Regions from separate parts of the Mesorhizobium sp. M0751 genome, predicted to be linked through region 3. Evidence: riboswitches for the same ligand, from Rfam matches in the RefSeq annotation. Region 3 holds a riboswitch; each other region holds the start of a gene.
What was found. A riboswitch is a leader RNA that binds a small molecule or an ion and turns the genes downstream of it on or off. The one in region 3 is predicted to bind cobalamin.
Positions count from the first base shown of each region.

Region 1: another riboswitch for cobalamin. It lies ahead of NKI19_RS18250 (CbtB domain-containing protein); the one in region 3 lies ahead of metE (5-methyltetrahydropteroyltriglutamate--homocysteine S-methyltransferase).
Region 2: another riboswitch for cobalamin. It lies ahead of NKI19_RS07545 (DUF1636 family protein); the one in region 3 lies ahead of metE (5-methyltetrahydropteroyltriglutamate--homocysteine S-methyltransferase).

Region 1 is NZ_JAMYPH010000011.1:82,649-92,978, reverse strand. Features, by position in the region: gene NKI19_RS18275 (DNA polymerase III subunit gamma/tau) at 1-604, opposite strand, end outside; RNA gene ffs (signal recognition particle sRNA small type) at 708-804, opposite strand; gene cobO (cob(I)yrinic acid a,c-diamide adenosyltransferase) at 1,292-1,924, opposite strand; gene cobU (bifunctional adenosylcobinamide kinase/adenosylcobinamide-phosphate guanylyltransferase) at 1,926-2,447, opposite strand; gene NKI19_RS18255 (CbtA family protein) at 2,440-3,213, opposite strand; gene NKI19_RS18250 (CbtB domain-containing protein) at 3,229-3,408, opposite strand; cobalamin riboswitch at 3,445-3,641, opposite strand; gene NKI19_RS18245 (aromatic ring-hydroxylating oxygenase subunit alpha) at 3,781-4,974, shown strand; gene NKI19_RS18240 (MFS transporter) at 4,953-6,152, opposite strand; gene NKI19_RS18235 (heparan-alpha-glucosaminide N-acetyltransferase) at 6,399-7,397, shown strand; gene NKI19_RS18230 (methyltransferase family protein) at 7,414-7,920, shown strand; gene NKI19_RS18225 (MerR family transcriptional regulator) at 7,940-8,326, opposite strand; gene mgtE (magnesium transporter) at 8,466-9,884, opposite strand; gene NKI19_RS18215 (hypothetical protein) at 10,322-10,330, shown strand, end outside.
Region 2 is NZ_JAMYPH010000003.1:458,933-469,262, forward strand. Features, by position in the region: gene cobN (cobaltochelatase subunit CobN) at 1-2,493, opposite strand, end outside; gene cobW (cobalamin biosynthesis protein CobW) at 2,512-3,552, opposite strand; gene NKI19_RS07545 (DUF1636 family protein) at 3,549-3,983, opposite strand; cobalamin riboswitch at 4,022-4,225, opposite strand; gene NKI19_RS07550 (winged helix-turn-helix domain-containing protein) at 4,255-5,454, opposite strand; gene NKI19_RS07555 (NADH-quinone oxidoreductase subunit A) at 5,790-6,155, shown strand; gene NKI19_RS07560 (NuoB/complex I 20 kDa subunit family protein) at 6,146-6,727, shown strand; gene NKI19_RS07565 (NADH-quinone oxidoreductase subunit C) at 6,733-7,335, shown strand; gene NKI19_RS07570 (hypothetical protein) at 7,348-7,695, shown strand; gene NKI19_RS07575 (NADH-quinone oxidoreductase subunit D) at 7,697-8,887, shown strand; gene nuoE (NADH-quinone oxidoreductase subunit NuoE) at 9,325-10,330, shown strand, end outside.
Region 3 is NZ_JAMYPH010000012.1:183,720-194,049, forward strand. Features, by position in the region: gene NKI19_RS19770 (transposase) at 1-277, opposite strand, end outside; partial or broken gene NKI19_RS19775 (IS5 family transposase) at 482-1,289, opposite strand; gene NKI19_RS19780 (hypothetical protein) at 1,537-1,698, shown strand; gene tyrS (tyrosine--tRNA ligase) at 2,220-3,479, shown strand; partial or broken gene NKI19_RS19790 (MFS transporter) at 3,710-5,028, shown strand; gene NKI19_RS19795 (helix-turn-helix transcriptional regulator) at 5,240-6,073, shown strand; gene NKI19_RS19800 (hypothetical protein) at 6,194-6,520, opposite strand; cobalamin riboswitch at 7,200-7,400, shown strand; gene metE (5-methyltetrahydropteroyltriglutamate--homocysteine S-methyltransferase) at 7,496-9,832, shown strand; gene NKI19_RS19810 (FMN-binding negative transcriptional regulator) at 9,940-10,158, opposite strand; gene NKI19_RS19815 (dihydrodipicolinate synthase family protein) at 10,193-10,330, opposite strand, start outside.

The DNA.
Region 1 (10,330 bases), on a different contig from region 3:
TGATCATCGCCGCATCGATGCGCCTGAGGTCGAAACGCTGGCAGCGCGACAGGACGGTGATCGGCACCTTGCGGATTTCGGTGGTGGCGAAGATGAACTTGACGTGCGGCGGCGGCTCTTCCAGCGTCTTCAGCAAGCCGTTGAAGGCCTGGTTGGAAAGCATGTGCACTTCGTCGATGATGTAGACCTTGTAGCGCGCCGACACCGGGGCGTAGCGCACGCGCTCGATGATGTCCCTGATGTCGTCGATGCCGGTATGCGAGGCGGCGTCCATCTCGATGACGTCGACATGGCGGCCTTCCATGATCGCCTGGCAATGCTCGCCGAGCACGGCAAGGTCGACGGACGGCTGGTCGACGGTCGGTGTTTTGTAGTTCAGCGCCCGCGCGAGGATGCGCGCGGTCGTCGTCTTGCCGACGCCGCGCACGCCGGTCAGCATCCAGGCCTGGGCGATGCGGCCGGTGGCAAAGGCATTGGTCAACGTGCGGACCATCGGCTCCTGGCCGATCAGCTCGGAGAAATTCGACGGCCGGTATTTGCGCGCTAGCACCCGATAGGCGGCAGGCTTGTCCAATTTCCCGGCCTCGTTTTCGGCTTCGCTCATTCGCCCGTTAAGCTCCAAGGGCTGCCACTGGAGGCGGCCGATTCCTGCGCATAGTTTCGCCCGCACGGCTTGGCGCCGTCAATGTCGAGCAAAAGGCGAAGAGGTGGGAGGCTGGAACAATGACCCGTTCCGGGCTCGTTAGGGCTGCTTCCTTCCGGACCTGACCCGGTTGGCGAGTGGACCGTCCACCACCAACCTCCCAGCCTCCATATCGGCAATCCGGCGATGAAATGCAAGTGCGGATGATGGGGGTCTTAAGCGACGGCGACAGCTGAAACCAAAAACCCGCCTCTGCGGGCGGGTCGTTGGGGCGAATAATCACCATAGCGAAATTAGTAGCATAGCTGCCGGCACAAAGCAAGAACAAAATGTGGCTGCGGTCGGAGAAAATCGCGGATATGCCCCTTGTGAAAGGAGCCGGCCGGCAGGCCAGAGGGCGCGCGAGAATCGTGGCTTCATTCCAGCTTGGGTTCCTCGCCCCACGAAAGTGGGGAGAGGTGGCTCGGCGAAGCCGAGACGGAGAGGGGACTGCGCCCTACGAAGGCCCCCTCTCCGGCCGCTGCGCGGCCACCTCTCCCCCGCTTCGCGGCGGGCGAGGAACCCAGGTCTTGAGAGGTCGAGGGCAACCTCGGCAAGCGTCATCCGAGTTGGATCTTCCTCTGAACGTTCTGCCCGATCGCCAAACCCTCAGAACTCGATCCCCTGCTGCGCCTTCACGCCGGCGGAGAAGTGGTGCTTGGTCACGCCCATCTCGGTGACCAGATCGGCCGCCTCGACCAATGCCGGCTTGGCGTTGCGGCCGGTGACGACGACATGCAGGCCTTCGCGACGAGCCTTCAGCGCCGCGACCACCTTTTCGAGATCGAGATAGTCGTAACGCAGGGCGATGTTCAGCTCGTCGAGCACCACGAGGCTGATCGACGGGTCGGCCATCAACTCGAGCGCCTTCGCCCAGGCGGCCTCGGCCGCCGCGATGTCGCGCTTCAGGTCTTGCGTCTCCCAGGTAAAACCCTCGCCCATGGCGTGCCAGACGACACGATCGCCAAAACTAGCAAACGCGTCTTTCTCGCCGGTGTGCCATTTGCCCTTGATGAACTGGACGACGCCGACGCGCTTGCCATAGCCGAGCATTCTGAGCGCCAGCCCGAAGGCGGCCGTGGTCTTGCCCTTGCCCGGCCCGGTGTTGACGATCAGCAGCCCCTTCTCGACCGTCTTGGCCGCGACCTCGGCGTCCTGCACCGCCTTGCGCTTGGCCATCTTGGCGCGGTGGCGTTCCTCGTCCCCCTGTTCAATGGTCTTGGGATCGATAGCATCAGCCATGTCATTTCACCTTGAGCGGCAGCCCCGCCACCATCAAAAGCACTGTGTCCGCGACGGCCGCGACGTCCTGATTCAGCCGGCCGGCGGCGTCGCGAAACCGTCTTGCCAGCGCATTCTCCGGCACGATGCCCTGGCCGACCTCGTTGGACACCACGAACCACGGCCCACGCGGCCGCGACAGCACATCGGCCAGCCCTCGGCATTCGGCCTCGACATCATGTTCGGCCAGCATATGGTTGGTCAGCCACAGCGTCAGGCAGTCGATCAGCGCCGGCTGGCCGTCAGGCAGCGCCTCGATCGCGCCGGCAAGGTCGAGCGGCGCATCGATGGTCGTCCAGCCCTCGCCTCGCCGCGACCGATGTAGCGCGATACGCTGGCGCATCTCGTCGTCATAGGCTTGCGCCGTGGCGATATAGCGCCAAGGCGGCGGACGGGCCGTTACCAGCCTCTCGGCATACGCGCTCTTGCCGGAGCGCGCACCGCCGATGACCAGGGTCAATGCCCCGGCAGCGCGGTCAGGCAAAGCTGTCGCGCAGGCTGGTCGCCGTGCCGGTGAAGCGGCCGCGCACCACGCCGACGACCGCGCCGAGCACCAGCCAGAACACCAGATTGGTCAGCGTCACCGCCACCACGAACTGGTGGTGCAGGCCTTCTGGGATCGTCGTCTCGAAACTGTCGGGCTGCGGCGCGCCGACGATATGCGGCGCAACGATCAACGCCACCGCAAGAACCACCAGCGGCAGCGATCTGCGGAAGACGATAAGGCCGAGACCGGCCGCGGTCGCCACCACTGTTGCCCACCACCATATCTGGCGTTGGACAAGGTCGCCCGCCGGCATCGCCGGCAGTTCCGGCGGCAGGCCGAGGCCCGGCGCCAGCGTGAACACGGCAAAGCCGGCCAAGCCCCAGAACAGGCCCTGGCGCCAATTGCCGATGCCGCCGGCGAATTCCGAAACCGCAACCAGGACCAGCGCAAAGCCGATGCCGGTGACGATATTGGCAACGACGCTGAAGCCGAAGCGTTCGAAACCGTCGGCCGGCGCCCAGCTTTCCTCTTCCGCCGGAGCCATTGCTTCAGCCGGTGCCGGCGCGGCGCTGCTCATGGCCGTCGTGCCCGCGGCGTTCTCGGCCGGTGCCGCGGCATGGTCATGGCCGCCGCCGGCCTGTTCGTAGACTTCCGCCTTCAGGATGAGCGGCACCGTGGCATAGGCTTGCATGCAGGCGAGAGCCACGCCGGCCACAAGCCCTGCGATCGCCGCGATGAACACGACGTTGCGAAACAGTGTCATGATGTCAGCCCCTTGTTAGTGGCAGGGAAAGCCCATCGAATGGCGATAGTCGTGCGCGGCATTGTGGACCGCATCGATATGCGAGAAGCCGACAAAGCCCATGACGAAAATGCCGAGGAATGCAGCAAGCGCCAGCTGCATGAAACGCGACTGCGAGGAGGCGGAAGCGCCGAGCGAGACGGAAGCGGTATTCATGTCTTGTCCTTTCGCCCTCCACCCGAGGGCATAGAAGTCAGTTTCCTGTCGCCGGCAGGTCTCCTGGCTCGCGGATCAGCGCCCTTCCCCACCTTCCCGAAGGCGAACCCTCAGTGGCATATGGAGAGGACTACCGCACACAGTTGCGGGGGCAGCCACGGCATTGGGCAAACAACTTGCCCTCACCGCATTCCCTCTTGGTTCCAAACGGAACCGACGACATCAGCGACTATAGGCAGAATCGCCGCGCCCGGCAAACCAAATTCCGCCGGATCGTGTAGCGAATGCGCCGCCTCGCCAAGCTGGCCGGCCGGCGCCGCGATTGACAATTTTCGCGGCCGGTGTCGGCTGGCGGATGGGGAGGAAGCCGGCATGCAACCCAGCCCGAACGAGCGCGGTCCCTACAACGGCCTGACGCGGGCCGAGCCGACGCTGCCGTCATCGGCCTATTGGGACATCGCGGCCTATCAGAACGATCTCGAGGCCATCTGGTATCGCAACTGGCTGCTCGTCTGCCGCGAGGCCGACCTTGCCCAGCCGCTGGCTTTCAGGACGTTCCACATCGGCACGCAGGAGGTCGTCGTGCTGCGCGACGAGACCGGCGAATTGCGCGCCTTCCACAACACCTGCCGGCATCGTGGCTCGCAGCTTTGCCAGCAGAGCGAAGGCCGGCTGAAGGTGCGGCTCATCACCTGCCCCTACCACGCCTGGTCCTATTCGCTGCGCGGCGATCTGGTGCGCGTGCCGTCGAAATCGCTGCCTGAAGGTTTCGACAAGGCCGATCATCCGCTCTACCGCGTCGCGCTGTCGGTGTGGCGCGGGTTCGTCTTCGTCAACCTCGCCGAAGACGCTGCCGGTTCGGCTGAAACATCCTTCGATCCGGCATCCGGCAACCTCGCCAACTGGCCGTTGGAAACGCTGCTGAGCGGCCATGTCCTGCGCAAGGTTATGAACTGCAACTGGAAAATCTTTTGGGAAAACTTCAACGAGTGCCTGCACTGCCCCGGCGTCCACAAGGACCTGTCGCGGCTGGTGCCGATCTATGGCCGCGGCCTGATGGGCCGGCACGACGACCCCGAATGGGCGCGCCACGCCGACAATGACGCACCGGAATTTGCCGGCGGCTTGCGGGCCGGGGCCGAAACCTGGTCGCGCGACAGGCGCGTCCACGGCTCGGTCTTTTCCGGCCTGACGCCGGCCGAGCGTGCCGCCGGGCAGACCTATGCCACCAGCCTGCCGTCGATGTTCGTCGTCGGCCATGTCGACTATGTCAGGACCGTGCGGCTGGTGCCACTTGGGCCGGAGCAGACCGAACTCACTGCCGAATGGCTTTTTTCGCCCGAAGCGCTCGCCGATCCGGCCGCCGATATCGACAACATCGTCGCCTTCGGCACCCAGGTGCTGGAGGAGGACGCTGATATCTGCGAGGTCAACCAGAAGGGCCTCCGCTCGATGCGCCACAAGGCCGGCGTGCTGATGCCGGAGGAATATGATCAGCACCGCTTCCACAATTGGGTGCGCGAGCGCCATGCGGCGCTCGAAAATCAAAGCGATTTGGGCAGATAGCGCCAGGTGACGAAGCCGCAGATCGCCGCCAGCAGGCCGAGCGTCGCGAAAACCGCGCCCAGTCCGAAAAACGCCAGCACCACCGAGTAGACCAGCGGCGGCGTCAGCTCGGAAAAGTCGAGATAGGTGCGGTAGACCGCCGCCATCTGTGCCCGCTCATACGAGCGCACCGAGCGCATGAAGGCAGTCGAGCCCAGCGCATCGAGCGCGATGGTGAAGAAGGCACCGCAAAGCAGCAACCCGCCGGTGACGAGCGGTGCGGCCTCGCCGACGGCGCCGGCCGCCAGCAGCGTTGCCGACATCGCGAAATAGGCGAACGTCATGGTGCGCCGGCCGCCGAAACGCTTTCCTGCCCTGCCCCAGAAGATGGCCATGAACAAAAGCGCATTGCCGGCCGAAACCAAGAGGCCGCCGGCGAGCTTGCCCTCGCCGGTGATCACCATGAACAGCGGCCCATAGACGAAGAAAGTCGTCCAGAAGCAGGAGCGGCCGAAGGCGATCAGCCAGGCCAGCCTCAGCCTTGGCTGCGCGACGAAGCGGCCGATATTGGCCAGCGGATTGACCGGCCGCGTCTTGCCGGGGCGGATCGACGGGTTGTCGCCAAGCCGGTAAGTCCAGAACAGCGCCAGCAAGGCCATGGCGAAGACGGCCACCGCGCCATGCGCGGCATAGATGCCGAAACGCGTGTAGAGGAAAATGCCGAGGGTCGGCCCGGCGGTCCAGGCAAGCATCGACCACGCCATGCGCAGCGACTCGGCCTGCATGAAATCGGTCTTGCGGATATGATCCATGATGTAGAGGTTGAGCGTGATCGCCAGCGCGCCGGCGCCGACGACGCGGCAGAGCATGCCGACCACCTGGCCGGCCAGCGTATGGGTGACGAAGAACAGCGAGCCGGCGGCCAGCAGGCAGGCGCCGGCGGTATAGACCCAGCGCCGGGCAAAGCGGGCGATCAGCATCGGCATGAACAGCGTCGCCGACAGGCCGAGCATCGCCACGATCGTGTAGAGGATCGAAACGATCTGCTCGTTGTGCAGGATCTCGTAGGCCTGGATCGGGATGACGCTGGATACGGTGGCGCGCGCGAAGGATTCGACCGCATAAAGCGAGGCGAAGGTGCGGGCATCCGCCGGCCGCAAGGCCGCGAGCCAGATCGGATGGCGCACATGGGTAGCCATTGCTTTTCCCGAAGCCGAATCGCCTGAAGCAGTGTTTGGAGCACAAATCTGCCGCGGCGATTCCTTGCCGGGTAACAGGAAACCGACGCCTTCACGGCAAAAAGCGAAGCCGGCCAAAGGCTTTCCGGCTCTGGCCTAAAGCAGCCCTGATGCTGGCCGGCGCCAACGTGACGCAAGGCCCTGCTTCTTTTGACGGTGGCAACCGTGATAGTCGTCTTGCCGGGGCTGAACCAAGACAGCGAGACCATGAGCACCGACACGCCGACCGCCTCCGTTCAGGATCAACCGAAGTCGAAGCGCATCGCCGCCATCGACATTGCACGCGGCATCGCATTGCTTGCCATGGCGAGCTATCATTTCACCTGGGACCTCGAATTTTTCGGCTACACCGATCCCGGCCTCACCGCCTTCGGCTGGTGGAAAATCTATGCGCGCTGCATCGCCTCGAGCTTCCTGTTCCTGGTCGGCATCAGCCTCTATCTCGCCCATGGCAAAAAAATCCGCTGGACCGGCTTCTGGAAGCGCTTCGCCATGGTTGCCGGGGCAGCGCTCGCAATATCGCTGGTCACCCGCATCGCCACGCCCGACGGCTTCATCTTCTTCGGCATATTGCACGAGATCGCCCTCGCCAGCCTGCTCGGCCTGGCGTTCCTACGGTTGCCGGCGCTGCTGACGCTTGCCGTGGCGGCCCTCGTCATTGCCGCGCCTTTCTACCTGCGATCCGAGCTTTTCGATCATCCAGCTTTATGGTGGGTCGGCCTGTCGGCGACCAACCCGCGCTCCAACGACTACGTTCCATTGCTGCCCTGGTTCGGCGCCGTACTTGCCGGCATCGCGGTTACCAAGCTCGCCTCCACCTCCGGCGTGCTGACGCGGCTGTCGGCCCTGACGCCCGGCCGCTGGGCAAATCCGCTGGTCTTCATCGGCCGGCACAGCCTTGCCTTCTATTTGATCCATCAGCCGGTGCTGATCGGCTCGGTCTGCCTGCTTTCGCAATTCATGCCGGCGCAGGCCGAAACCAGGGAGGTGAGTTTTCTGAAATCCTGCCAGATATCCTGCGAGCAGGCACGCGACACCAAGTTCTGCTCCAGCTATTGTGCCTGCATGCTGGACACTCTCCAGGGCGAAGCCTCGCTTGACCGGCTCTACAGCAACGACCAGTCCCCGGAGTGGAAGGCGCATATTGGCGAGCTCGCCGGAACCTGCACCGCCCAAATCGAGGCGGCGGAACCGGGAACGCGCTAATCGAGGGAGGACAATAATGAGCGACAGTCACCCGAAACCCGTGCAGCAAAATCCTGGGCAGCCGAAGCTGGGGCACATCCCATGGCCGCCGCTGATCTATATCGCCGCCATCATCGTCAGCGTCGCGCTGGGGCTGTTCTATCCGCTGCCGTGGATCGGCGATCTTCTCGGCGACATCCTGTTCGCCGCCGGCCTTGTGGGGTTGGTGGCGGTTGCCGCGCTCTGGTTCACGGCAATCCGCACCATGATCCGCGCCAAGACGACGCTCAACCCGAACGGCGTGCCTGACCATCTGGTGACCACCGGACCCTTCGCCGTCAGCCGCAACCCGATCTACCTCGCCAACACATTGCTGCTGGTCAGCCTCGCCTTTGTCACTGGGATCGCCTGGTTCCTGCCGCTGGCGGTCATCGCGGCGTTCCTGACGCAGAAGCTGACGATCGAGAGCGAGGAGAAGGTGCTGACGGCCAAATTCGGCAAGAAGTACCGGGACTACGCCAAAAGGGTGCGGCGCTGGATTTGAGCCGGGGCTGACACCGCGCTTATGTGGTGACGCCGAGTTCCACCAGCCGCTCGACGCAGGATTCCTCGGCCTGGTCGAGCTCGGCCAGGGTCTCTTCGAGGTCGCGGCGTTTTTGGCGCAAATCCTCGCGCTTTTCCTCGATGCGCTTGATCATCAGCTTGAGCTGGCCGACCTCGCCGGGCGGCTCCCTGTACATCTGGATGATCTCGCGGATCTCGTTGATCGAGAAGCCGAGCCTTTTTCCCCGCATGATCTGGCGGATGAGATGCCGGTCCGACGGGCGGAACAGCCGGGTGCGGCCGCGCCTTACCGGCTGCACCAGCCCTTCGTCCTCGTAGAAGCGCAACGTCCGCGTCGACACGTCGAATTCGCGGGTCAGCTCCGTGATCGAATAATATTCCCGCATCGTCACTCCAATGCCCCGGCCACGCCGCAAGTTCCAACTGGCCGGCGCCCAAGGCGCCCAGGCGCGCACCAGAATCGGCGGACAAGGCACCTTCCAAAGCCTCGCACGACATTTACGTAAAAGTCAATTGAGGTGCCGTTCAGCTTACGCCGAACCACCATGTGGCGAGCCCGAGAAAGGCAAAGAAACCGACGACATCGGTGACCGTGGTGACGAAAACCGCCGAAGCCACGGCCGGGTCGATCTTGAAGCGGTCGAGCAGCAGCGGGATAAGGATGCCCGCCAGAGCCGCCACGAACATGTTGATGATCATTGCAGCCGCAATGATGCCGCCGAGATTGCGATCGTGGAACCAGGCAGCAGCCACGAGGCCGATCAGGATGGCAAAGATGATGCCGTTGATGAAGCCCACCCCGATTTCGCGGCGGATGATGCGGCCGGCATTGTAGATGTCGAGGTCCCGGGTCGCCAGCGCCCGCACCGTGACCGTCATGGTCTGCGAGCCGGCATTGCCGCCCATGCCGGCGACGATCGGCATCAGCACCGCCAGCGCCACGATATGCTCGATGGTGCGGTCGAACAGGCCGATCACCGAGGCCGCCAGGAAAGCCGTCAAAAGATTGACCAGCAGCCAGGGCACGCGCGAGCGCGAGGTCGAAAAGATGCTGTCCGAGAGTTCTTCGTCGCCGACGCCGCCCATGCGCAGCAGATCTTCCTCGGCCTCCTGCTGGATGACGTCGACGACGTCGTCGATGGTCAGCACGCCGACCAGCCGCTCGTTCTCGTCGACGACGGCAGCCGACAGAAGATCGTATTGTTCGAATTCGCGCGCCGCCTCCTCCTGGTCCATGGTGGCCGGGATGGCATGCCTGGTCTCATGCATGACCTCTTCGACCTTGACCGAGCGCTTGGTACGCAGGATCTGGTCGAGGTCGATAGCGCCGAGCAGCTTGAAGCTCGGATCGATGACGAAGATCTGGCTGAAACGGTCAGGAAGATTGTTGTCCTCGCGCATGTAGTCAATGGTCTGGCCGATCGTCCAGAAGGGCGGCACCGCGACGAACTCCGTCTGCATGCGGCGGCCGGCGGTCTCTTCGGGATAATCGAGCGAGCGCCGCAGCCTGATCCGCTCGGTGAACGGCAGCTGCGACAGGATCTCGTCCTGGTCCTCCTGGTCGAGGTCTTCGAGAATGTAGACGGCATCGTCGGAATCGAGATCCTGCACACCTTGAGCGATCTGCGCATTGGGCAGACTGTCGACGATGTCGCGGCGGATCGCCTCGTCAACCTCGGTCAGCGCAGAAAAGTCGAAATCCTTGCCCAGCAATTCGACCAGCGCGCGCCGCTGTTCCGGGTGCAGGGCCTCGAGCAGGTGACCGAGTTCCGACTGGTGCAGATCGTCGACTTCACGCTTCAGCGTCAGTGTATCGCGATCGGCGATCGCGGCACCGATCTGGGCGAGGAACGACGACAGGATGACGCCGTCCTCGTCATAGATGTCGGCGCGGCGCTCCTCGGCCGCCCTGGCGCCGGTCATATGTTCGTCCTGGCCTTCCACCAGCGCCTCCAGCCATCGGATTTCCGGATAAGGTGCCTGTCAGGTCTAGACCATGATCCTGAAAAGTGGAAACCGGTTTTCCGAAAAGATCTTGGTCGAACACAAAGATGGAGCGGCGGCATAATTCGCTTGAGAATCGGCCTCTCTGTGCGCAACGGACGGATATCGGACCACCTTGCGAGCTGCCGGTTGCCCAAGGTTGATAAGTATCTCTATAATTATCGCTAATAAATGGAGGGTGTTTATGGGGAAATATCTGTTTACCAGCCTCACTCATGCGCAATATGAATTATGAATGGAGATGAGGCCTGCCGTGGCGCTCACATTTTCGCCGTGTCGCCAAGGCAGGTAACGCTCGTTCAATGACGCTGCGCAGGGCGGTTGGGCTTCTGGTCTGACGCCGCCGGCAGAAGTGTCGATATCAGGGGATCTGGTCAATGACCGAC
Region 2 (10,330 bases), on a different contig from region 3:
GCCGAGATCGAAGGATGTCGGCGTCGGCATGGTGCGCGGGTCTGCGGTGAACAGATTGCGGCCGGTCGGCAGCACATCGCGCCGGCCACGCGCTGGTGCACCGGCCGGACCGGCAGCGACATGGCGGCCGTCGAGAGCCGCGATGAGTGCTACTTTCTCGGCTGCCGCACTCTGCTCGCGCAAAGGATCGGTTTCGCCCTCAGGTGAGCGGCCGTAAACATGCAGGCCGTCCTTGATGGCGAAATCCTTGAGATCGCAGAGCCAGGCGTCGATGCGGCGCAGCGCTTCGTCGGGAGCGTCGGTTTGGGCAACCCCGGCTTCCGAGGCGAGGCCGGTCTTTTCCGCCGTCTCGACGATCAGCCTCGCCAGGCGGTCGCGGCGGCGGCGGTCGAGCCCGTCGGCCTGGGCATATTCGTCGACCAGTCGTTCAAGCCTATGCTGGTTTTCGTCCAGCCCGGCGCCGGTCAGCGGTGGCGGCAGATGGCCAAGCGTGACGGCGGCAATGCGCCGCTTGGCCTGCGCTGCCTCGCCGGGGTTGGAGACGATGAACGGATAGATGACGGGCAGGGCGCCGGTGACGATTTCGGGAAAGCAGTTTTCGCTGAGCGCGACGGTCTTGCCGGGCAGCCATTCCAGCGTGCCGTGGGCGCCGACATGGACAATTGCATGGATGCCGAGCGACTTGCGCAGCCAGAGGCCAAAGGCGATCAGTGCATGGCGCGGCGGCAGCGTCGGGTCGTGATAGTCGGCGCGGCGGTCAACTGAGCGCCCGCGGTCAGGCGCGAGTGCCACGGTGACGTTGCCGAAGGTGGCTGCGCGGAAAGCGAATTTTGCGGCGGCAGGCGCTTGAACACCCCCCTCAGAGGGGGGTGCCTCGCGCGAAGCCGTCTCATCTGCCGCATTCCCCCATGCGGCCGTCACGGCAGCTGTCGCTTCAGCAGGCAATTCCGCCGAGTACTCGAGATAGTCCTCAAACCCCAACCCTTCACCTCCACGCCCCAGCACCTCCAGCAACTCGCGCGGCGTTTGCGGAATCCCTTCAATGGCGTAGCCCTGTTCGCTCAGGTCGTGCAGCATCGCCAGCACGCTGGACGGCACGTCGAGGCCGACGGCGTAGCCGGTGCGACCGGGGGCGCTGGGATAGTCGGGGATCAGGATGGCGAGCTTGCGTTCCGCGCGGGGCGTCCGCTGCAGGCGCACGAAGGCCTCGACACGGTTCGTCACTTGCGCCACGCGGTCGGGCTCAGGCCGGTTGGCGAAGGCGCGGAAGGCCAGCGCCGGGTCGGTTTCGCTTTCGCCCTTGAAGGAAATGGCGCCGGCCAAAATGCGGCCGTCGAGCTCGGGCAGGACGACATGCATGGCAAGGTCGGCGGGCGCCAGCCCGCGCTGATTGTTTTGCCAGATGTCGCGGCGGGTGGTCGCGACGATGACCTGGAACACCGGCACGCCGGCGCGGTCGAACAGGGTTTCGACGCCAGGCTCGGCACCCGAGGCGAAAGCTGTGGCGGTGATGATGGCGGCAGGCTTCAGGGTTGCAAGCGCGGTTTCGACGAAGGCGAGGGACGTTGGGTCCTTCAGGCTGGAAACGAAGATGGGGACGGGGTTGATGCCGCGTTGGCGCAGGGCTTCGAAAAGCGCGTCGATCGGCGCGACATCACCGGCGAGCAGCATCGAGCGGTAGAACAGAATGGGGATGACGGGGGCGTTGCCTAAGCGGTTTAGGCCGTGTTCCTTCGCGCCCCCCTCTGTCCTGCCGGACATCTCCCCCACATGGGGGGAGATCGCCTGATCATCGGTAGCTTCGCCAACGTCTGACGTTGCAGAAGTCGCGATACGGCCAGTGACGGCCAATCTCCCCCCTTGTGGGGGAGATGTCCGGCAGGACAGAGGGGGGCGCGAAGGAATGCCGACGCTTGATAAGTCCATTCTTTCTATAACACCGCGTCCCGGCTCGTAAAATCCCGCCTTTGGCACGCTGACAGGTCCGGCTACCGCCGCACCCGATCCGGCGAGACTCGCCAGCCTCTGCACCAGCGCCGTCATATTCGCCGGCCCGCCCTCGCGGAAATAGCCAAGCAAGCCATCCAACTCCTCACGCGGCAGCGTTGAGCCTTCGATCAGTCGCAAGTCCGCGTCGTGGCTCTCGCCGGGCAGCAGCGCCAGTTTTATGCCGCGTGCCCGGGCAGTCGAGGCGAGCTGATCGCAGCCATAGCGCCACCAGTCATAGCCGCCGAGGATGCGGACCAGAATGACCTTGGCGTGGCGGGCGACGCTGTCGATCCAGAGATCGACGGACATCGGATGGCGCAGGTCGCGCAAGGCGGCGAGCCGCATCGATGGCAGGCGGGCCGCATCCGCCTTCCACGCCGCCGCCAGCCCGGCCAGGTCGCTGTCGGTGAACGACAGCGCCACGACATCCGCAGGCGTTTGCCTGAGATCGACAGGCTCGGCGAGATCGTCGAGCGAGGCGGATGTGGTGGTGAGGATGTGCATGGCGGCTCGTACCTGGGATCAGCCGGCGAGGATACGCTCGATCGCCGGGCGGTTCAGCCCCTTCAGGCCGATGACGACAAGGCGCGAGCGGCGATCGTCTTCAGCGGTCCAGGCGCGGTCGTAATAGTGGTTGACGCGCGGACCGACGGCCTGCAGCAGGAGCCGCATCGGCTTGCCGCCGACTTCGACGAAACCCTTGACGCGCAACACGTTTTCCTCCTCCGCCGCCGTGGCGACGCGTTGTGCCAGTTCGTCCGGGTTGGACACAGACGCAATGTCGATGACAAAACTATCGAAGTCGTCATGTTCGTGGTCGAGCTCGTCGTCGTGGTGGGTCTTGCGGTTCTCGATGTCGTCCTCGACGGCGAGGCCGAGGCCGAGCAGCACCGACGGGTCGACCTTGCCTTGCGAAGTCGGCACGATCTTCACCGCCCGCGCAACATGCTTGCCGATGACGGCATTGGCACGGGCCGAGCCGGCGGCGTCCAACAGGTCGCTCTTCGACAGGATGATCAGGTCGGCGCAGGCGAGCTGGTCCTCGAATACTTCCTCGACCGGATCGTCGTGGTCGAGCGTCTCGTCCTGCGCGCGCTGCGCCTGCAGGGCATCCATGTCGTTGGCGACGCGGCCATCAGCCAGCGCCGGCCCGTCGACCACGGCGATGACGCCATCGACCGTGACACGGCTTTTCACCGACGGCCACTGGAAGGCCTGGACCAGCGGCTTGGGCAAAGCGAGGCCGGATGTCTCGATCAGGATGTGGTCGACCCTCGGCGTCAGCGACAGGATCTGGTCGAGCGCCGGAACGAAATCGTCGGCGACTGTGCAGCAGATGCAGCCATTGGCCAGCTCGACGATGTTTTCGTCGGGGCAGGTGTCGATGCCGCAGCCCTTCAGGATCTCGCCGTCGATGCCGATGTCGCCGAACTCGTTGACGATGATGGCCAGCCGCTTGCCTTTCGCGTTTTCGAGCAGATGGCGGATCAGCGTCGTCTTGCCGGCGCCGAGAAAGCCGGTGACGACGGTGCAGGGAACGCGCGAAAGGAAGGCAGCGGTCATGTCAGGTCCTTCAAAAGGTCAAGGGGAGGGATGCGGGCAACCAGGCCGCGCTTCAGGCATTCGGGACGGCCGCGCCATGGAATGAGCCCATCCGTCGAGGTGGCGAACAGTTTTGCGCCGGTCACGAGATCGGCGCCGCTGGTCGCAGTCAGGTCGCCGAAGACGTAGCTCCAGCAGCCGTCGCGCAAAATCGCGGCGCTGAGCCGGCGCTTGCAATTGCCGAGGCATTCGACGGTGCGGATTTTAATGTTTTCGCTGGAAGCGGCGCGGCGCGTGTCCTCGGCGAGCAGTTCGCCGGCGCAGGGATGGGCGTCCGAACCGGTCTCGTCACGGCAGGACGAGCAGACGATGACGGTAACGCCGGCCGGGGAATCACCATGGCCGGACAATAAATCCGCTGTCTCAGCCGGAAAACTGCTGTCGCGTTCCAAATCAGGCTCCTTGCCCGGAAAACCCGCCAGGCGATCGGATTCTTATGTCCTAGACGGCAGGTCTCCTGGCTCGCGGGTCATCGCCTGGGTGCCGCCTTCCCGGGAATATCCCAGTGGTTTTCGGCCGAGGCTCGTCGCTTACAGTTGCGGGGACAGCCGCGGATTTGAAATCGAGATTTCGCACCGCATTCCCTCTTGGCCCTTGCCGTTGCGGGCAGGGGACCGTCTGGAATGGATTTAGGCTTGTGGAGGCAGTCGTGTCAACGCACGTCTATGACGCGGCGGTATCTGCGAGCGGCTGGCCAAGGTCGCCCGCAGCCGTCACCTCAATGCGCTCAAGCCCGAGCCAGGCCTGCATCTGCTTCAATTCTTCGAAAAGCTCGGCGGCGGTTTGTGGCGGGGCGCCGGGCTCGGCATAGGCGGCATGGACGCGCAATACGCCGGCCGGGCGGTCTGCCCTGAGGTCGACGCGCCCGACGATGCTGTCGCCGAGCAGGAACGGCAGCACATAATAGCCATACTGGCGCTTTTCTGCCGGCGTGTAGATCTCGATGCGGTAGTGGAAGTCGAACAACCGCTCGGTGCGCGACCGCTCGAAGACGACAGGATCGAACGGCGCGAGCAAGGCGCGCGCCTCGATCCTGCGCGGCAAACGGGCGTCCTTGTGGAGATAGGCTGCTTTGCTCCAGCTTTCGACGCTCACCGGCAACAGCTCGCCGGCCTCGACCAGTTCCTCGATGCGACCCTTGATATCGGCGGGCGAGAGGCGGAAATAGTCGCGCAGATCGCCTGCCGTGGCGACGCCGTGGGCGCGGGCGGAGATACGCAGCAATTCGCGGTGCGCATCCTCGGGGCAGGGAACCGGCAGAGCGAGTACCGCCGGCGGCAGTACGCGCTCCGGCAGATCGTAGAACCGCTCGAAGCCGCGGCGATGCGCTGTGGTGATGCGGCCGGCCCAGAACAGCCATTCGAAGGCGTGCTTGGCATGGCTCCAGCCCCACCAGCCACCATTGCCCTTCTGGCCTTCAAAAGCAGATGCCGCGATCGGGCCTCGTTCGGAGACCTCGCGATAGATCTCCTCGATATAGGCGGCGTGCTCGCGACCCCATTTGGCCAGTCCGCTGTACATTTCGTCGCCGCGCTCGGCCCGCTGCATGCGCCAGCGCATCAGCGGATAGGTCTCGACCGGCAGGAACGAGGCTTCGTGCGCCCAATATTCAAAGACCATGCGCTTGCGCGTTACGGCGGCGTCGTCGAGCAGCGCCAGCTTGTAGGGGCCAAGCCGCGAATAGAGCGGCATATAGTGGGCGCGCACTACGGCGCTGACGGAATCGATCTGCAGCAGGCCGGTACGGGCAAGCACGCGGGCCAGATGTCTGCGGTCGGGCGTACCGGCGGGGCGGGGGTCATTGAATCCCTGTGCCGCCAGCGCGATGCGGCGAGCCATGCGAAGCGAGATTTTTTCCTTCATCAACGCGGTATCCTGATGATGCTGGACAGAGCAGAGAATCTGCGATTCCGTGCCATGCTAGCAGGGTTTTGGCGGCATCCATGTCAGGAGAGAAAAGTGGAGTGAAAAGTGAAAGAAATCAAACAGGAGCGGATCGGACCAGTTTTGCCGGATATGCCGCCCAGCACCGCGATTTGAACAAGGTTTGACTTGCTTCGCCGAAAGCGCTGCGCTAACCCTCGCCGCGTTGCAGCATAGAGCCTCCTTAAAACGGTTCAGTGGTTAAACTGTCACGCTTCCGCAAGTGGGTCCGGTGCTGTAATCAGAGTGGATTGGCCGCTAACGGAAACTGCAGCATGAACGCACTTTTAGGTTCGTACCTGCCCATCGTCCTGTTCATCGGCGTGGCGCTGGTCGTCGGCCTGGCGCTGCTCGCCGCACCGTTCCTGGTGGCCTACCGCAACCCCGATCCGGAAAAGCTTTCCGCCTATGAGTGCGGCTTCAACTCGTTCGACGACGCCCGCATGAAGTTCGACATCCGCTTCTACCTGGTGTCGATCCTGTTCATCATCTTCGACCTGGAGGTGGCCTTCCTGTTCCCTTGGGCGGTGTCGTTCAGCCAGATCGGCATGCTCGGTTTCTGGTCGATGATGGTGTTTTTGGCGGTGCTGACCATCGGCTTTGCCTATGAATGGAAAAAAGGAGCGCTGGAATGGGATTGAGCGACAATTCCGGCACGCTCGTCGCGCCGAAGCCCAAGGGTCTCATCGACCCCAACACCGGCAGGCCGGTGGGGGAGGACGATCCATTCTTCCTGGAGATCAACAACGAACTGGCCGACAAGGGCTTTCTCGTCACCTCGACCGAGGCGCTTATCACGTGGGCGCGCAGCGGCTCGCTGATGTTCATGACCTTCGGTCTCGCCTGCTGCGCCGTCGAGATGATCCATACCTCGATGCCGCGCTACGACTCGGAGAGGTTCGGTGTCGCGCCGCGCGCGTCTCCGCGCCAGTCCGACATCATGATTGTCGCCGGCACGCTGACCAACAAGATGGCGCCGGCGCTGCGCAAGGTCTACGACCAGATGCCCGAACCGCGCTACGTCATTTCGATGGGCTCCTGCGCCAATGGCGGCGGCTATTATCATTATTCCTATTCGGTGGTGCGCGGCTGCGACCGCATCGTGCCGGTCGATATCTACGTGCCCGGCTGCCCGCCGAGCGCCGAAGCGCTGCTCTACGGCATCCTTCTGCTGCAGAAGAAGATCCGCCGCACCGGCACGATCGAGCGGTGAGCGGCATGACCCAGGCGTTGAATGACCTCTCGACCTATCTCGGCGAGAAGCTGACCGGCCGGATCGGCGAGGCGGTGCTCGCCTATGGCGAACTCACTATCTCGGTCGAGCCGCGCGAACTGATCGAGGTGGTGACCTTCCTGCGCGACGACCCGAAATGCCAGTTCATCTCGATCATCGACGTCTGCGGCGCCGATTACCCGTCGCGGGCAAAGCGCTTCGACGTCGTCTATCATTTGCTGTCGCCGAGACAGAATATCCGCATCCGCATCAAGGTCCAGGCCGACGAAGAGACGCTGGTGCCGTCGATCACCGGCATTTATCCCGGCGCCGACTGGTTCGAGCGCGAGACCTACGATCTCTATGGCGTGCTGTTTTCGGGTCATCCCGATCTGCGCCGGATTCTGACCGATTACGGTTTCGAAGGCCATCCGCTGCGCAAGGACTTTCCGCTGACCGGCTTCGTCGAGGTGCGCTACGACGACGAAGCCAAGCGCGTCATCTACGAGCCGGTCGAGCTCAAGCAGGAATTCCGCAATTTCGATTTTCTCTCGCCATGGGAAGGGACGGATTACGTCCTGCCCGGCGATGAGAAGGCGAAACAGTGAGGATATGTGGCGATGATCCGCATAGCACTCCTAGGCCTGTTTTGCTGCAGTGTTGCGCCGAATGCTTTTGCGAACGACTGCAAAGTAGCTGGAGTGGATTGCTATTCGGCGGCGCGAGCTGTCGTGGCGAACGACACGGTGAAGAACTGCCCCACGATATTTCGTATCAAGCCGGCGATGCAGATTGAATTGGACCAGATTTTGAACGCCTTGCGCGATGCTGGAGAACTGGCCGATCTCCAGCCTTCCAATGAGACCGTTGAGCAATGCGAGCAGAGAGCAAAAGAATATGTGGCCGGGCCGCAGACGGTCCGCTTCATGGAACTGACGCCGTCCGCCATGGAAAGGCTTGGAATCTAGCATGACCGAGCACTCCGTCCGCAATTTTAACATCAACTTTGGCCCGCAGCATCCGGCCGCGCACGGCGTTTTGCGCCTCGTGCTGGAGCTTGATGGCGAGGTGGTCGATCGTGTCGATCCGCATATCGGGCTGTTGCATCGCGGCACGGAAAAGCTAATTGAGCACAAGACTTATCTGCAGGCCGTGCCCTATCTCGACCGGCTCGACTATTGCGCGCCGATGAACCAGGAGCATGCCTTCGCGCTTGCCGCCGAGCGGCTGCTCGGCATCGAGGTGCCGAAGCGCGGGCAGCTTATTCGAGTTCTCTACTCCGAGATCGGCCGCATCATGTCGCACATCCTCAATGTGACGACGCAGGCGATGGATGTCGGCGCGCTGACGCCGCCGCTGTGGGGCTTTGTCGAGCGCGAAAAGCTGATGGTGTTTTACGAGCGCGCCTCGGGCTCGCGCATGCACGCGGCCTATTTCCGGCCGGGCGGCGTCCATCAGGACCTGCCGCAGAAGCTGATCGAGGACATCGGCAACTGGATCGACCCGTTCCTGAAGTCGGTCGACGATCTCGACGCGCTTTTGACCGGCAACCGTATCTTCAAGCAGCGCAATGTCGACATTGCCACCGTCTCCCTGGCGGACGCCTGGGCCTGGGGCTTTTCCGGCGTCATGGTGCGCGGCTCGGGTGCGCCGTGGGATCTGCGCAAATCGCAGCCCTACGAATGCTATGCCGAGCTGGACTTCGACATTCCGATCGGCAAGAACGGCGACTGTTTCGATCGTTATCTGGTGCGCATGGAAGAGATGCGGCAGTCGGCGAAAATCATGCGCCAGTGCGTCGACCTGCTGCTCGGCAAGGAGGGCAGCGGGCCGGTGTCCAACCTCGACGGCAAGGTGGTGCCGCCGAAGCGCGCGGCGATGAAGCGCTCGATGGAAGCGCTGATCCATCACTTCAAGCTCTACACCGAAGGCTACCGCGTGCCGGCCGGCGAGGTCTATGCCGCGGTCGAGGCGCCAAAGGGCGAGTTCGGCGTCTATCTCGTCTCCGACGGCACCAACAAGCCCTACCGCTGCAAGTTGCGCGCGCCAGGCTTTGCGCATCTGCAAGCCATGGACTTTTTGTGCCGCGGCCACATGCTGGCCGACGTCACCGCCGTTCTCGGCTCCCTCGACATCGTATTTGGTGAGGTCGATCGGTGACGATGGCACTGGCCCGGACATCCAAATCTTTTCTAGCGGCGGCTTGCCTTGCGGCTTCCGCCGAAGCATCCCTTGCCGGATCCGGTGATGGGCTATCCTCGACGGATCTTCTTAAGGACGGGTTCAAGCTGGTAGCGGAAGGCGATCTGCTCACGGTGCGCGAATTCGGTGGCGATGTGCTTCTGGATTCCGGAATTTTTGTACTCGGTGCGCGGCGAGGCCAACCCTGTAGCAAAAGTGAGAGGACTTTTGTCGCAGAGGTACCGAGCTTGGCACGGCCCCGCGACTGTGGACGCGTAACTTGGTGGAATGACCGTTACGACGAGTACGTTCGCCTAAAGCGTGGGAATGAAGAGTTTGTATGTGTGCTTGGGCAATCCGAGGATTGCTATCGCGCCGATAGCCCTAGCCAGTAGAAACCGAAGAAGCGAAACTCCATGTCAGTCCGCCGTCTCGCAGAAGCCAGCCTCCAGCCAGCCTCCTTCGCCTTCAACCGGGCGAATGCGGCAGCGGCGAAGCAGTGGATCAAGAAATATCCGAAAGGGCGCGAGCAATCCGCGATTATCCCCTTGCTGATGCTGGCGCAGGAGCAGGAAGGCTGGGTGACCAAGGCGGCGATCGAGACGATCTCCGACATGCTCGGCATGCCCTATATCCGTGGGCTCGAAGTCGCCACCTTCTATACGCAATATCAGCTCAATCCGGTCGGCACGCGCGCCCATATCCAGGTCTGCGGCACCACGCCCTGCATGCTGCGCGGCTCCGAAGCGCTGATGGATGTATGCCGCTCGAAGATCCATCACGACCAGTTCCACACCAACGACAAGGGCACGCTTTCTTGGGAAGAGGTCGAGTGCCTCGGCGCCTGCGTCAACGCACCGATGGTGATGATATTCAAAGACACCTATGAGGATCTGACGCCGGAGCGGCTTGCCGAGATCATCGACCTCTATGACGCCGGCAAGGGCGCCACGGTGAAACCGGGACCGCAAAATGGCCGCATCACCTCAGAGCCGGCCAGCGGCCTGACGACCCTTAAGAGCGAAAAGGCGATCCTCAAGGCGACCCGCGACCGGGAAACCAGGGCGGCGGCCAAGGCCGCCAAGGAAGCGGCGCCAGCGGCTGCCGCCGCAGTACCCGCAGCGGCTTCGCCAGTTGCTCCTGCCGCACCGGCGCCAGTTGCGCCCTCGAGTGCCAGCAAGCCGAAGACCGATACGGTCGAGACCAGCCCGGCGCTGAAATCGCCGTCGGCGGCGAAAGTCGCGCCCGCGGCGGAAAAGGCGGCGAGCGTTGCAGCGCCGCTGCATTCGGCCGCCAATGCCAACAAGGCCGAGCCGCAGGTCGAGGACGTCTCGAAACAGCGCAAAGGGCCCAAGAACAAGGCCGAGCCGGCGTCTGCTTTCAAAGCGCCGGAGGCCAAGGTCAACCCGGCTAAGGCTGCGG
Region 3 (10,330 bases):
GCGTTTCCGCTTTGTCTGCCGGTGCGCTAGGAACTACTGCTGACTCGGTTTCCAGGGGATTGGCCATGAAATGCTCCACTCGCGGTTTTTGCAAAGGTTCAGCATCAAGGGCCACTACAGTAGAGTCAATAAGCTGACGATTTAACGGCTCGACTTCCTTTGTTGTCTCGGCCATCGCCGCGGCGATGTCGAAATTGCCCCAGATGGAACGTGCGGATTTTTGATAATTGCGCTTTTGTTTGACTTCCACGGTGAATGGTCGCGTCTGCCGCCTCATAGTTCCTTCCTGAATAGGAGAATGAAGTCGCCGCTCGAATTTTTGGCGCTTGCTGCTTAGCGCGGAGCATTATCGTATAGCCGCTCAACGGGCAAGTGATGCCGGTCTTCGATGGCTGACCCATCTGGGGAGATTTGAGCGGCTTCGCGCGTCCTGCGCATGCCTGTAAGAGCCTGACTCGAAACTCGACGCACGACGTGGAGCTGCCATGCGGCGAAGCATGAGGCGGATCGAGGCGATGAAGATCCATGCCTCGGCGCTGGCGATGGTCGCCTCGAAGTCTTTGGCGAGCCGGCGACAACGTCCCAGCCAGGCGAAAGTTCGCTCGAGGACCCATCGTCGTGGCAGCACCTCAAAGCCCTTGGCCGCGTCGGAGCGCTTGATGATTTCGAGGGTCCATGTGCCGAGATTGGCCAGTGCCTGCGACAGTTTTTCTCCGGCATAGCCGCCGTCGGCGAACAGATGCCGCAACCAGGGAGAAAGCCGTCGAATGGAGGCGATGACGCCGACTGCCTTCCTGGATGTCGGCCGTGTGCACCGTCAGCCCGACCAAGTGCCCCTCGGTGTCGGTAATGATATGGCGCTTGCGGCCTTTGACCTTCTTGCCGGCGTCGTAACCACGCAAACCGGCAACGTCCGTGGTCTTTGCCGATTGGCTGTCGATGACACCGGCGTTCGGGCTCGCCTCGCGACCAGCTGCAGGCGTGCCGCAGCCACCAACTGGAAGTTGATGGTCTTCCACAGCCCGTTGTCCCGCCAGGCATAGAAATAGCGTTGAACCGTCGAAACCGGCGGGAACCGGTCCGGCAATGCCCGCCATTGGCAGCCGGTCCAGGCGATGTAAAGAAGCGCGTCCACGACCGCCCGAAGTTCTGTCGTCCGCGGTCGTCCCCGTTGTCTTCGTTCCCGGCAGGAACGGCTCGATCAACGCCCATTCCCTGTCCGTCAACGCGTTTGCATCTCGCTGCCCCGCGCGGCAATATCGCCGGCGGGTGCTCTCCGTCCAAGCCATGTCGTTATCCTGTTCAAGTCTAGACAACTCAAGCGAATCACAACGGACGGGGCCACTCAACCGCTTCCACCCCCAAAACCGAGTTTCGGGTCAGGCTCTAAGGGCAAACACCATGCCATTGTGGGTGGTGGTTTGCGTGGCGAGACACGCCTGGTAAGGACCCTCGTGGTTCCGGTACCGCCCCTGAATATCGTGGTCGCAATTGGGGTGGTAATGGTTTGGCGGGATTTGCTGACGCGAGAAAACGGTGTCGCTGCCGCCGCCGCAAACCTTCCTCGATGAAATCGCCGCCACTGCAGCCCTTTTCGCCTGCTTCACACCAATTGCAGGCGTAGGTTTCAGGATTCACGCCGTTTTTGCCGGTGGCGCAATACGGCGTCGGAAAATTACCCACATTGAACTGACCTAGAACATCGGCAAAGGCGATGCAGGCCTTCTTCCCTGTCTTGAACCAGCAACTGATCGCGTGCAGTCATCCGGATAAGCCGCCCCGCCGGAGGCCAAGCTGACTTGGTGACACACGAACGCATTATTGTCTTCCGGTCTGGCGGCAACAGTATCAGCAGGACGGCAAAGCTGACCGGCTGCAGCGAAGCGCAGGTGAAGCGCGCTGGGCTCGACATCAGAAGGAAAGCGGGAAGCAGGAAATGTTGTCGCAAAAGTTGAGTTCTGCGAGGTGCAAAAGTCAGTTGCAAATCGTCGCGACAGAGGCTCGGCAGCTCCCCGAAGTAGCCATTTCAGATTGCTTGCAGGTGCGGATAAAGTCCTTTATGCATCGGCACATGATCAAGTCCGCGCTCATCGCTGCAATCTATTATGCGACGCTTCCATAAGGAGCGGCGCGTTTCGATCATGCCTTGAAACAAGCCGCCGTCAGGCGGCTTTGTTCATTGAGAGGACCCCCTGGCGGCAATACCAGGAGGATTCCCTATGGCACTTCCCGATTTATCAACCGGTCATTCCAAACCATATTCGGCGGCTTTGAAGACGCTCATTGAGCGCGGCTATGTAAATCAAGGGACCGACCTGCCGGGTGTCGATGCCGCCTTTGAAGCAGGCATCGTACCCGCTTACGCTGGTTTCGATGGGACGGCTGACAGTCTTCATGTCGGCCATCTTCTTCTGATCATGGCGCTTCGTCATCTTCAGCAGACTGGCCATAAACCCATCGTTCTCATTGGGGGTGGGACCACCCGCATCGGCGATCCCAGCTTCCGTTCGGACGCGCGGCCGATGCTGACGGACGAGCGGATCGCCGCCAACATTGAAGGGATCAGAAAGGTCTTTGGCCGTCTCCTTGTCTTCGGAGACGGCCCGACGGATGCCGTGATGGTGAACAATGCCGACTGGCTGGACAGCATTCGTTGGATCGACATGCTGAGAGACGTCGGCAGGCATTTCTCCGTCAATCGGATGCTCTCTTTCGACAGTGTGAAGTCGCGGCTGGAAAAGCAGGAGAATCTGAGCTTCTTAGAATTCAACTACATGATCCTCCAAGCGTTCGACTTCCTTGAGCTAACCCGCCGGACCGGTTGCCGTTTGCAGATGGGTGGAGCCGACCAGTGGGGGAACATCATCAATGGCATCGACTTGATACGGCGGACGGATGGAAAGGAAGTCTTCGGAGTGACTACGCCGCTTCTGAAGACTCCTTCAGGTATCAAGATGGGTAAGACGGCTGCCGGAGCTGTGTGGCTCAACGAAGATCGCCTTTCGCCATACGATTACTGGCAATTCTGGCGTAACACGGAAGACGCTGATGTCGTTCGGTTTCTGAAGCTTTTCACCGATCTGCCGATGAACGAGATCGAGCGATTTGGACAGGCTGAAGGAACCGAGCTAAACGCCGTCAAAGAACGTCTCGCCAACGAAGCTACGGCCCTGGCACATGGAACTAACGCCGCCAAACAGGCGGAGGCCACGGCTAGCCAAGCATTTGGGCAGGGCGAAGCCGCAGAGGGGCTACCGACGCTTCATCTAAATGACGCCGAGGGGTTGGCCGGAGTAGCCCTTGTGGATTTGCTGGTACGCGCCGGATTGACCTCCTCCAAAGGGGAAGCGCGAAGGGCGATCTCGGGACGAGGTGTGCGGATCAACGGCAACGTTGTCGAGGTTGATACAATGATATCTTCCCAAGACCTCCCGATCCGGCTTTCGCTCGGCCGGAAGCGCCACACTGTTGTAAAGTAGGGTTTCAGCAAATGCTGTCGCAGAAATTCCGCCCGCTTAGCGGATATTGCAGACATTCGCGTCGAGTTCCCTGAGGAATGTCGAGAGACACTCCTCAGGGGGTAGTTAAGGCCGCCAAGTTTTCTGGGTTAGCAGGCGCGCCACTGTGGCAGCTTGGCTTGTATGGCGAGGCCATGGTTGAGTGAGGCGAACCAAATCCAGCCCCGCGGTCGATCCCGAAGCTTCCCACAATGGCGAAGAGAACATCTTCACTGGTTCCTTTTCAGCACAAGACCTTCCGTTCGCTATGGTCGGCTGCACTCATTTCGAACCTTGGCACCCTAGTGGAAGGTGCGGCGGCAGCTTGGCTGATGACGAGCATCGCCACCTCCCATGGAATGGTGGCGCTCGTCCAGTCATCGACCACCCTCCCCTACATGATCTTCTCGCTCGCGGCGGGAGCGCTCGCGGACAAGTTTGACCGTCGCCGGATCATGTTGACTGCGCAACTGCTGATGGTCTGCGTATCCGCCTTCCTGGCGTTCCTGACCTATGCGGGGAATGACACGCTGGACCCTTCTGGGTCTCACCTTCCTAATCGGCTGTGGTTGGGCATTGCACGATCCCTCTTGGCAAGCCTCCATGGGAGATATCCTGCCTCGCGAACACCTGCCAAGCGGGGTTGCGCTCAACGGCATGAGCTACAATCTCATGCGCAGCATCGGGCCGGCGATTGGCGGCATAATCGTGGCCACAGCCGGTGCGGCCTTCGCGTTCCTCTTCAACGTCCTTTGCTACTTCGCTCTGATCGCTGCGCTGTTGCGATGGAAAGCCGAACGGGCACGACAAGCGCTGCCGCGGGAGGCTTTCGGCAGTGCGATGGCGGCGGGCTTCCGTTACGTGCTCTTGTCGCCGAACCTTCTCAAGGTGATGTGCCGGAGTTTCATTTTCGGCCTCACCGCCGTTGTCATTTTGGCTCTCCTGCCGTTGGTCGCTCGCGAACAGATCAAAGGGACCGCAGTCACCTACGGCGTGATGCTCGGCTTCTTCGGCCTGGGAGCGATTTGCGGCGCGCTCCTCCTCGGGCGGGTCCGAGAAGTTCTCTCCAACGAATGGGTCATTCGCGGTGCGTTCTTTGTATTGGCGATCAGCTGCTTCTTTCGGGCATGGAGCGAGCACGTTGGGCTGAGCTGTCTCAACCTCATGCCAGCCGGTGCGGCCTGGATTCAATCATTCTCGCTGTTTAACGTCACAGTGCAGCTTTCGGCGCCGCGGTGGGTGGTTGGACGCGCCCTCTCTCTATCAGACGGCCACATACGGCGGCATGGCGGCGGGAAGCTGGCTTTGGGGCGAACTGGCGGATGTCCAAGGTGTTTCGGGAGCCTTGCTCGTCCGCCAGCTGGTTCTTGTCATTGGGGGACTGATGGGCATCATTCTGCGTCAGCCGGATTTTGAAACGCTCAATCTGGATCCGACCAACAAGTTCAGCGAACCGACGCTGCAACTTGACCTGCGGCCACGAAGCGGTCCGATCATGGTGATGGTCGACTATCGTGTCGATCAGAGAGATCCAGACTCGCCCACAATAATTATCTGAATTTCAGCAGTAATTTTTGATCGCCCATTCGTGCTGTGTACCAGCCCTGTGTCTTGCGCAAGTGGTCACGAACGGCTGCCGGAGCCTCGAAGACGCCCTAAAAACACATGCTGCGATTTTTGAACACGCTTGACGATTAGATTAATTCATCCACAATGCGTGTGTTGAACACGCGAGGTGAGTTATGAACATGAAAGAGCTTAGGGTTCGACTGGGCATGACTCAAAAAGATTTGGCAGAGCAGATGGCAACGACGCAACAGACTGTGGCCCGTTGGGAAACAGGCAAAACGCAGTTGAATGTCGAGCAGATCAAGGACCTTTGTCTCACGTTGAAATGCACGGTCGAGGAGCTGCTGGGCTGGAAGATTGATGTCGAGGAGTGGCGCACGAGCCCGTTTGCAATTGCCGATGCCGAAACGCGATACGGCACGCTCAGAATCAAGACGACTGTTGGCAGCCGCCAATATCCTATCGATGAAAAGGCGCGTGAATCGATTTTACGTCAGTTGAAGGAACTTCATAATCTTCGTAGAAATAACACAAGCAGGCCATGGCTGTATTGTTGGAGCCTTGACAACAAAATACTCTTGATAAATCCGCAATATGTCCGCACCATTGAGCTTATCGGTGAAGATGTAGAGGAGATGCCAGAGTATTATCATCCAGAAATCTATCGGGCTTTGGATGACTGGGATAAGGGTGAGGTTTCAGGAAAGCTGAAGAAAGAATGCGATGCCATCATCGCAGAGATGGGTGATCAGGAAGCCGTGCGCATGGCCTCCTATGTTCGCGTCACATATGACGACGGAGAAGATGAGTGGAACTTCTTGGATGAAGAAACCGCTACGACTTTCTTCGGATTGGAAGCTGCGACCTTTGACGTTCCCCAGTGTAGTTTCGCCGAAGTGGAGGAAGAAGGTTACTACCGAGCGCGATACGCCAACCTTGATCGCGTCGCGGTGATGGAGGTTCCAAGCGACCGTTATCACAGATTGACCGCGCCCGAGGAAGCTTAGAACCATCCACGAAGGGCGCATGTTACATCTCGACCTTGCGTGGTGCGTTTTCAGTACGAGATGACGTTAAGCGTAGGTAGTGGCAGGTAAGAGTGCTCGACCAGAAGCTCAACTGCCTCCTCAATATCGCTGCCGATGTGCCGCAGGACACGTCCACGGGAGCGTGGATAGGCGTGAAGTTCCTGCACTCCACGGTCCGCTCTCCCATCGCCGGTGTGTGCCCGACGCCATCTTGTGGACGAGCTTGGCCGCCTGCACCCGGTTGTATTCCGGCTTGCGGTCCGCCTGGGGGGCCGCCGCGATGGCTATCTCCATGTCAATCGGCGCCGAACTTTGACTGCCCGCTGCTTTTGATGATTTGGCGAGGTCCCGCGCATAATCAGTCTTGGTCTTCTCCTTGAGGCCCTGTGTCGCGAACTTGTGGTCCAGCAGGGCAAACAGGTCCAAGTCCCCCTCCGCCCGTGGCGCTGGCTTGCCCTCACCGCCCTCGGCTTCCAATTGGGGAACCGCTTCTGCGCGCTGCACCGTGGCGATTGTCCGCCCAAGACGCATCACAAGATCGAACGCCAAACCGTGCGCGTGCACGACGATTTGCCGCTCAGGCCTCATTTGGACAGGACTTGAGCTGGCCCGGTGGTTTGAGCCGGGTTATCTTGAGCCGGTGGGCTGCGAACAAGCAGTTCGAGACATTGGCCTCGATTACTTCGCAACAGGCCGCTGCGCCGGGCCTCGGGGTGCTCCCCTCGAAATCGTTGTGTCGTATCACCGAGGGCATCACGGCCAACAGTTTCCACATGGGCAACAGCCTCGCCATTGACCCGGATGTGGTCGCGAGCAGATCACCAACGAAGCGGTCGGAAGCTCGGAGCCGAAGTTCGACGCCGAGGTGGCGTTCGCATGATGCGGGAAGCAGCACCACGGCGCTTGCCGGTCGTTTGCCGCCGGCAGCCGACGAACTCCTATCCTCCTGGACAAGGGCGCCGTGCGTCATTGCTTTGATTTACCGGCCGCTCAAGGCTTCCACAGTTTTCGCTTTCGAGGCGACCTTTGGAACATGCCAACGGAAACTTAACATAACGACATAAAGATTTCTTTATGCGGCGTTGACAAAGAAGCGAACTGCTGTAATTGTCTCCCGCGTCGTGGTTCTCCGTACGGCGCTGCCGCAGCGGAGCTAAGAGGGAAGCCGGTGCGATGCCGGCGCTGCCCCCGCAACTGTTAGCGGCGAGCCAACCCCACTCATGTCACTGAGGCGAATAGCCTTGGGAAGACGGGTAGAGGCTATGACCCCGCGAGCCAGGAGACCTGCCACGGCGAATTACGTCCACGGGCGGGGTGTCTCGGTGGCCGCTGCAGCCTGGCGTTCGTGCCGGCCTGCTAGCGCCTTCCTTGTCACCGACGCCCCAACCATCGGGGTCTGGCATGACTATCTCTCAGCAAATTCCTGTAGCAACGCTCGGCGTGCCCCGCTTCGGTCGTCGGCGAGAACTGAAATTCGCGCTTGAAAGCTACTGGTCCGGAAAATCGTCCGCTGCCGAGCTTCTCACGACCGCGAAGGCGCTCCGTGCCGCTAGCTGGGAGGAGCAGCACGATCGCGGCGTGTCGAAAATCCCGTCGAACGACTTCTCGCTCTACGACCATGTGCTCGACACCGCAGCCATGGTCGGCGCCGTTCCATCCCGTTACGGCTGGAATAGCGGCGAGGTTCCACTTGACATCTACTTCGCAATGGCGCGGGGCAACCAGGGTCAGACGGAGGATTGTCGACACGCTGGTCACCAGCAGGCGGCTCATCGGTCTGATGTAACCGCGATGGAAATGACCAAGTGGTTTGACACCAACTATCACTACATTGTGCCGGAACTCAACGATGATCAGACGTTCGCCCTCTCGTCGACGAAACCGGTCGATTACTTCATCGAGGCTAAAGCTCTCGGCGTTCACACACGCCCAGTCATCCTTGGACCGATCACCTTCCTCAAGCTGGCGAAATCGCCTGCCAAAGGATTCGATCCCATCGCGCTCCTGCCGCGGCTGCTGCCCGTCTACGAGCAACTCCTGCAGAGGCTGAAGCTGTCTGGAGCCGACTGGGTGCAGATCGATGAGCCAGCGCTTGTCCTCGATCTGAACCCGAACGAACGAGCTGCGTTCGAATTCGCCTATGGCCAGCTGTCGAAAGCCGCGCCCGAGCTGAAGATCATGCTGGCTACCTATTTCGGGCCGCTGGGAGACAATCTCGAAACCGCGGTTTCTCTGCCCCTGGCCGGGCTGCATATTGATCTCGTGCGCGCTCCCGAGCAGCTGGAAACGGTGGGTCGGCTCGCACCGAAGGATCCGGTGCTCTCGCTTGGCTTGATCGATGGCCGCAACGTCTGGCGTGCGAACCTGCCCGCCATTCTCGACCGCATCAAACCGATCGTCGCCGGCTGGCCCTTGGACCGCGTCGAGATCGCGCCTTCTTGCTCGATGCTGCATATACCGATCGACCTCCGCATGGAGACGGAACTCGACGCGGACATCAGGTCGTGGCTCGCCTTCGCGGCCCAGAAGACCGACGAGTTGGTGTTGCTTGCCCGGGCCCTGTCCCAAGGCAGGGATGCGGTGGCAGGCGCGTTGAAAGCGTCTGCCGAGGCTGCCGCCACTCGCGTGACATCCACGAAGATCCATGACCCGCTGGTTGAGGGGCGGATCGCCAGCATTGACGACAGCATGAAGCGACGAGAGAGCGCTTTTGCCGAGCGCTCCAGAGTCCAGGCCGGCACGCTCGGGCTGCCGCCGTTCCCGACGACGACCATCGGGTCCTTCCCGCAGACGCCGCAGGTACGCAGGGCGCGGGCCGCTCATGCGAAGGGCCAGCTGAGCTATGTCGACTACGAGACCTTCCTGAAGAAGGAGATCGAGGCTGCAATTCGCTGGCAGGAAGAGATCGGGCTGGACGTGCTGGTGCACGGTGAGTTCGAACGAAACGACATGGTACAGCATTTCGGCGAGCAGCTGTCCGGCTTCGCCTTCACCCAGCATGCCTGGGTGCAGAGCTATGGGTCGCGTTACGTGCGCCCCCCCATCATCTTCGGCGACGTATCGAGGCCCAATCCGATGACGCTGCGCTGGTGGCAGTTCGCCCAGTCGCTTACGGAAAACCCTGTGAAGGGAATGCTCACAGGCCCGGTGACCATTCTCAACTGGTCATTTGTTCGCGACGACGTACCCCGCTCCGAAGCATGCCGCCAGATCGCGCTCGCCATCCGCGACGAAGTGACGGATCTCGAATGGTCCGGCGCAAGGATGATCCAGATCGATGAGGCCGCGTTTCGCGAAGGATTGCCACTGCGCCAGTCTGATTGGAACGACTATCTCGACTGGGCTGTCGAATGCTTCCGGATCGCCTCAACGGGTGTAAAGGACGCGACTCAAATCCATACCCACATGTGCTATTCGGAGTTCAACGAGATCATCGACGCGATCGCTGAAATGGATGCGGATGTCATTTCGATTGAAACGTCGCGCTCGAAAATGGAACTGCTGGACGCCTTCACGAGCTCCAAATATCCGAATGGAATCGGGCCCGGAGTCTACGACATTCACTCACCACGGGTCCCGGAAGTCGGCGAGATTTCGGATCTCGTCATGCTTGCCCGCGAGCGACTGTCGGATTCCCAACTGTGGGTAAACCCGGACTGTGGCCTCAAAACACGCAAATGGGAGGAGGTCCGCCCTGCCCTCATGAACATGGTCGATGCAGCACGTGCGCTCCGGTAGAAAGTGTAGGCCGGAGGGTTTCCTGGTTGCTCACCATGTGGTGAGTGACCGGCTGCCGCATGTCGGCCGTGAATGTGCCAAAACGCGATCACATCCTTTGAAATAAGTCACTCGAGCGAGAATGTGCACTTTCCCTCGGCACGTGTATTAATCGCGCCGGAGTAAAGGGTACCGTTTTCTCCCTGTGACGTGTCGAGTTCGAAGGGGATGTGATTGGCGTCGAGACCGCTCCGGCCATGGGTTATCAGCATGCCAAGTGCACTGTTCTCGATCAGTTCGTAGAGGACTTCTCGGCTCGGTTCATCGAAATGCGCGGGTACATACATGACAGGTTCCTTCACTGGCCGCCGGGTTCGCTATTCACCGGTTGACATCCGATGGCAAGCGTTCCAACGCGGCGGCGATCTGGCGCTTCGCTGCTGAGGGCAGAGGCAGGATGGGACGCGGGGGGTCGGCACGGCAAATGTCGAGCAATTCGGCAAGTGCATAGACGACGCG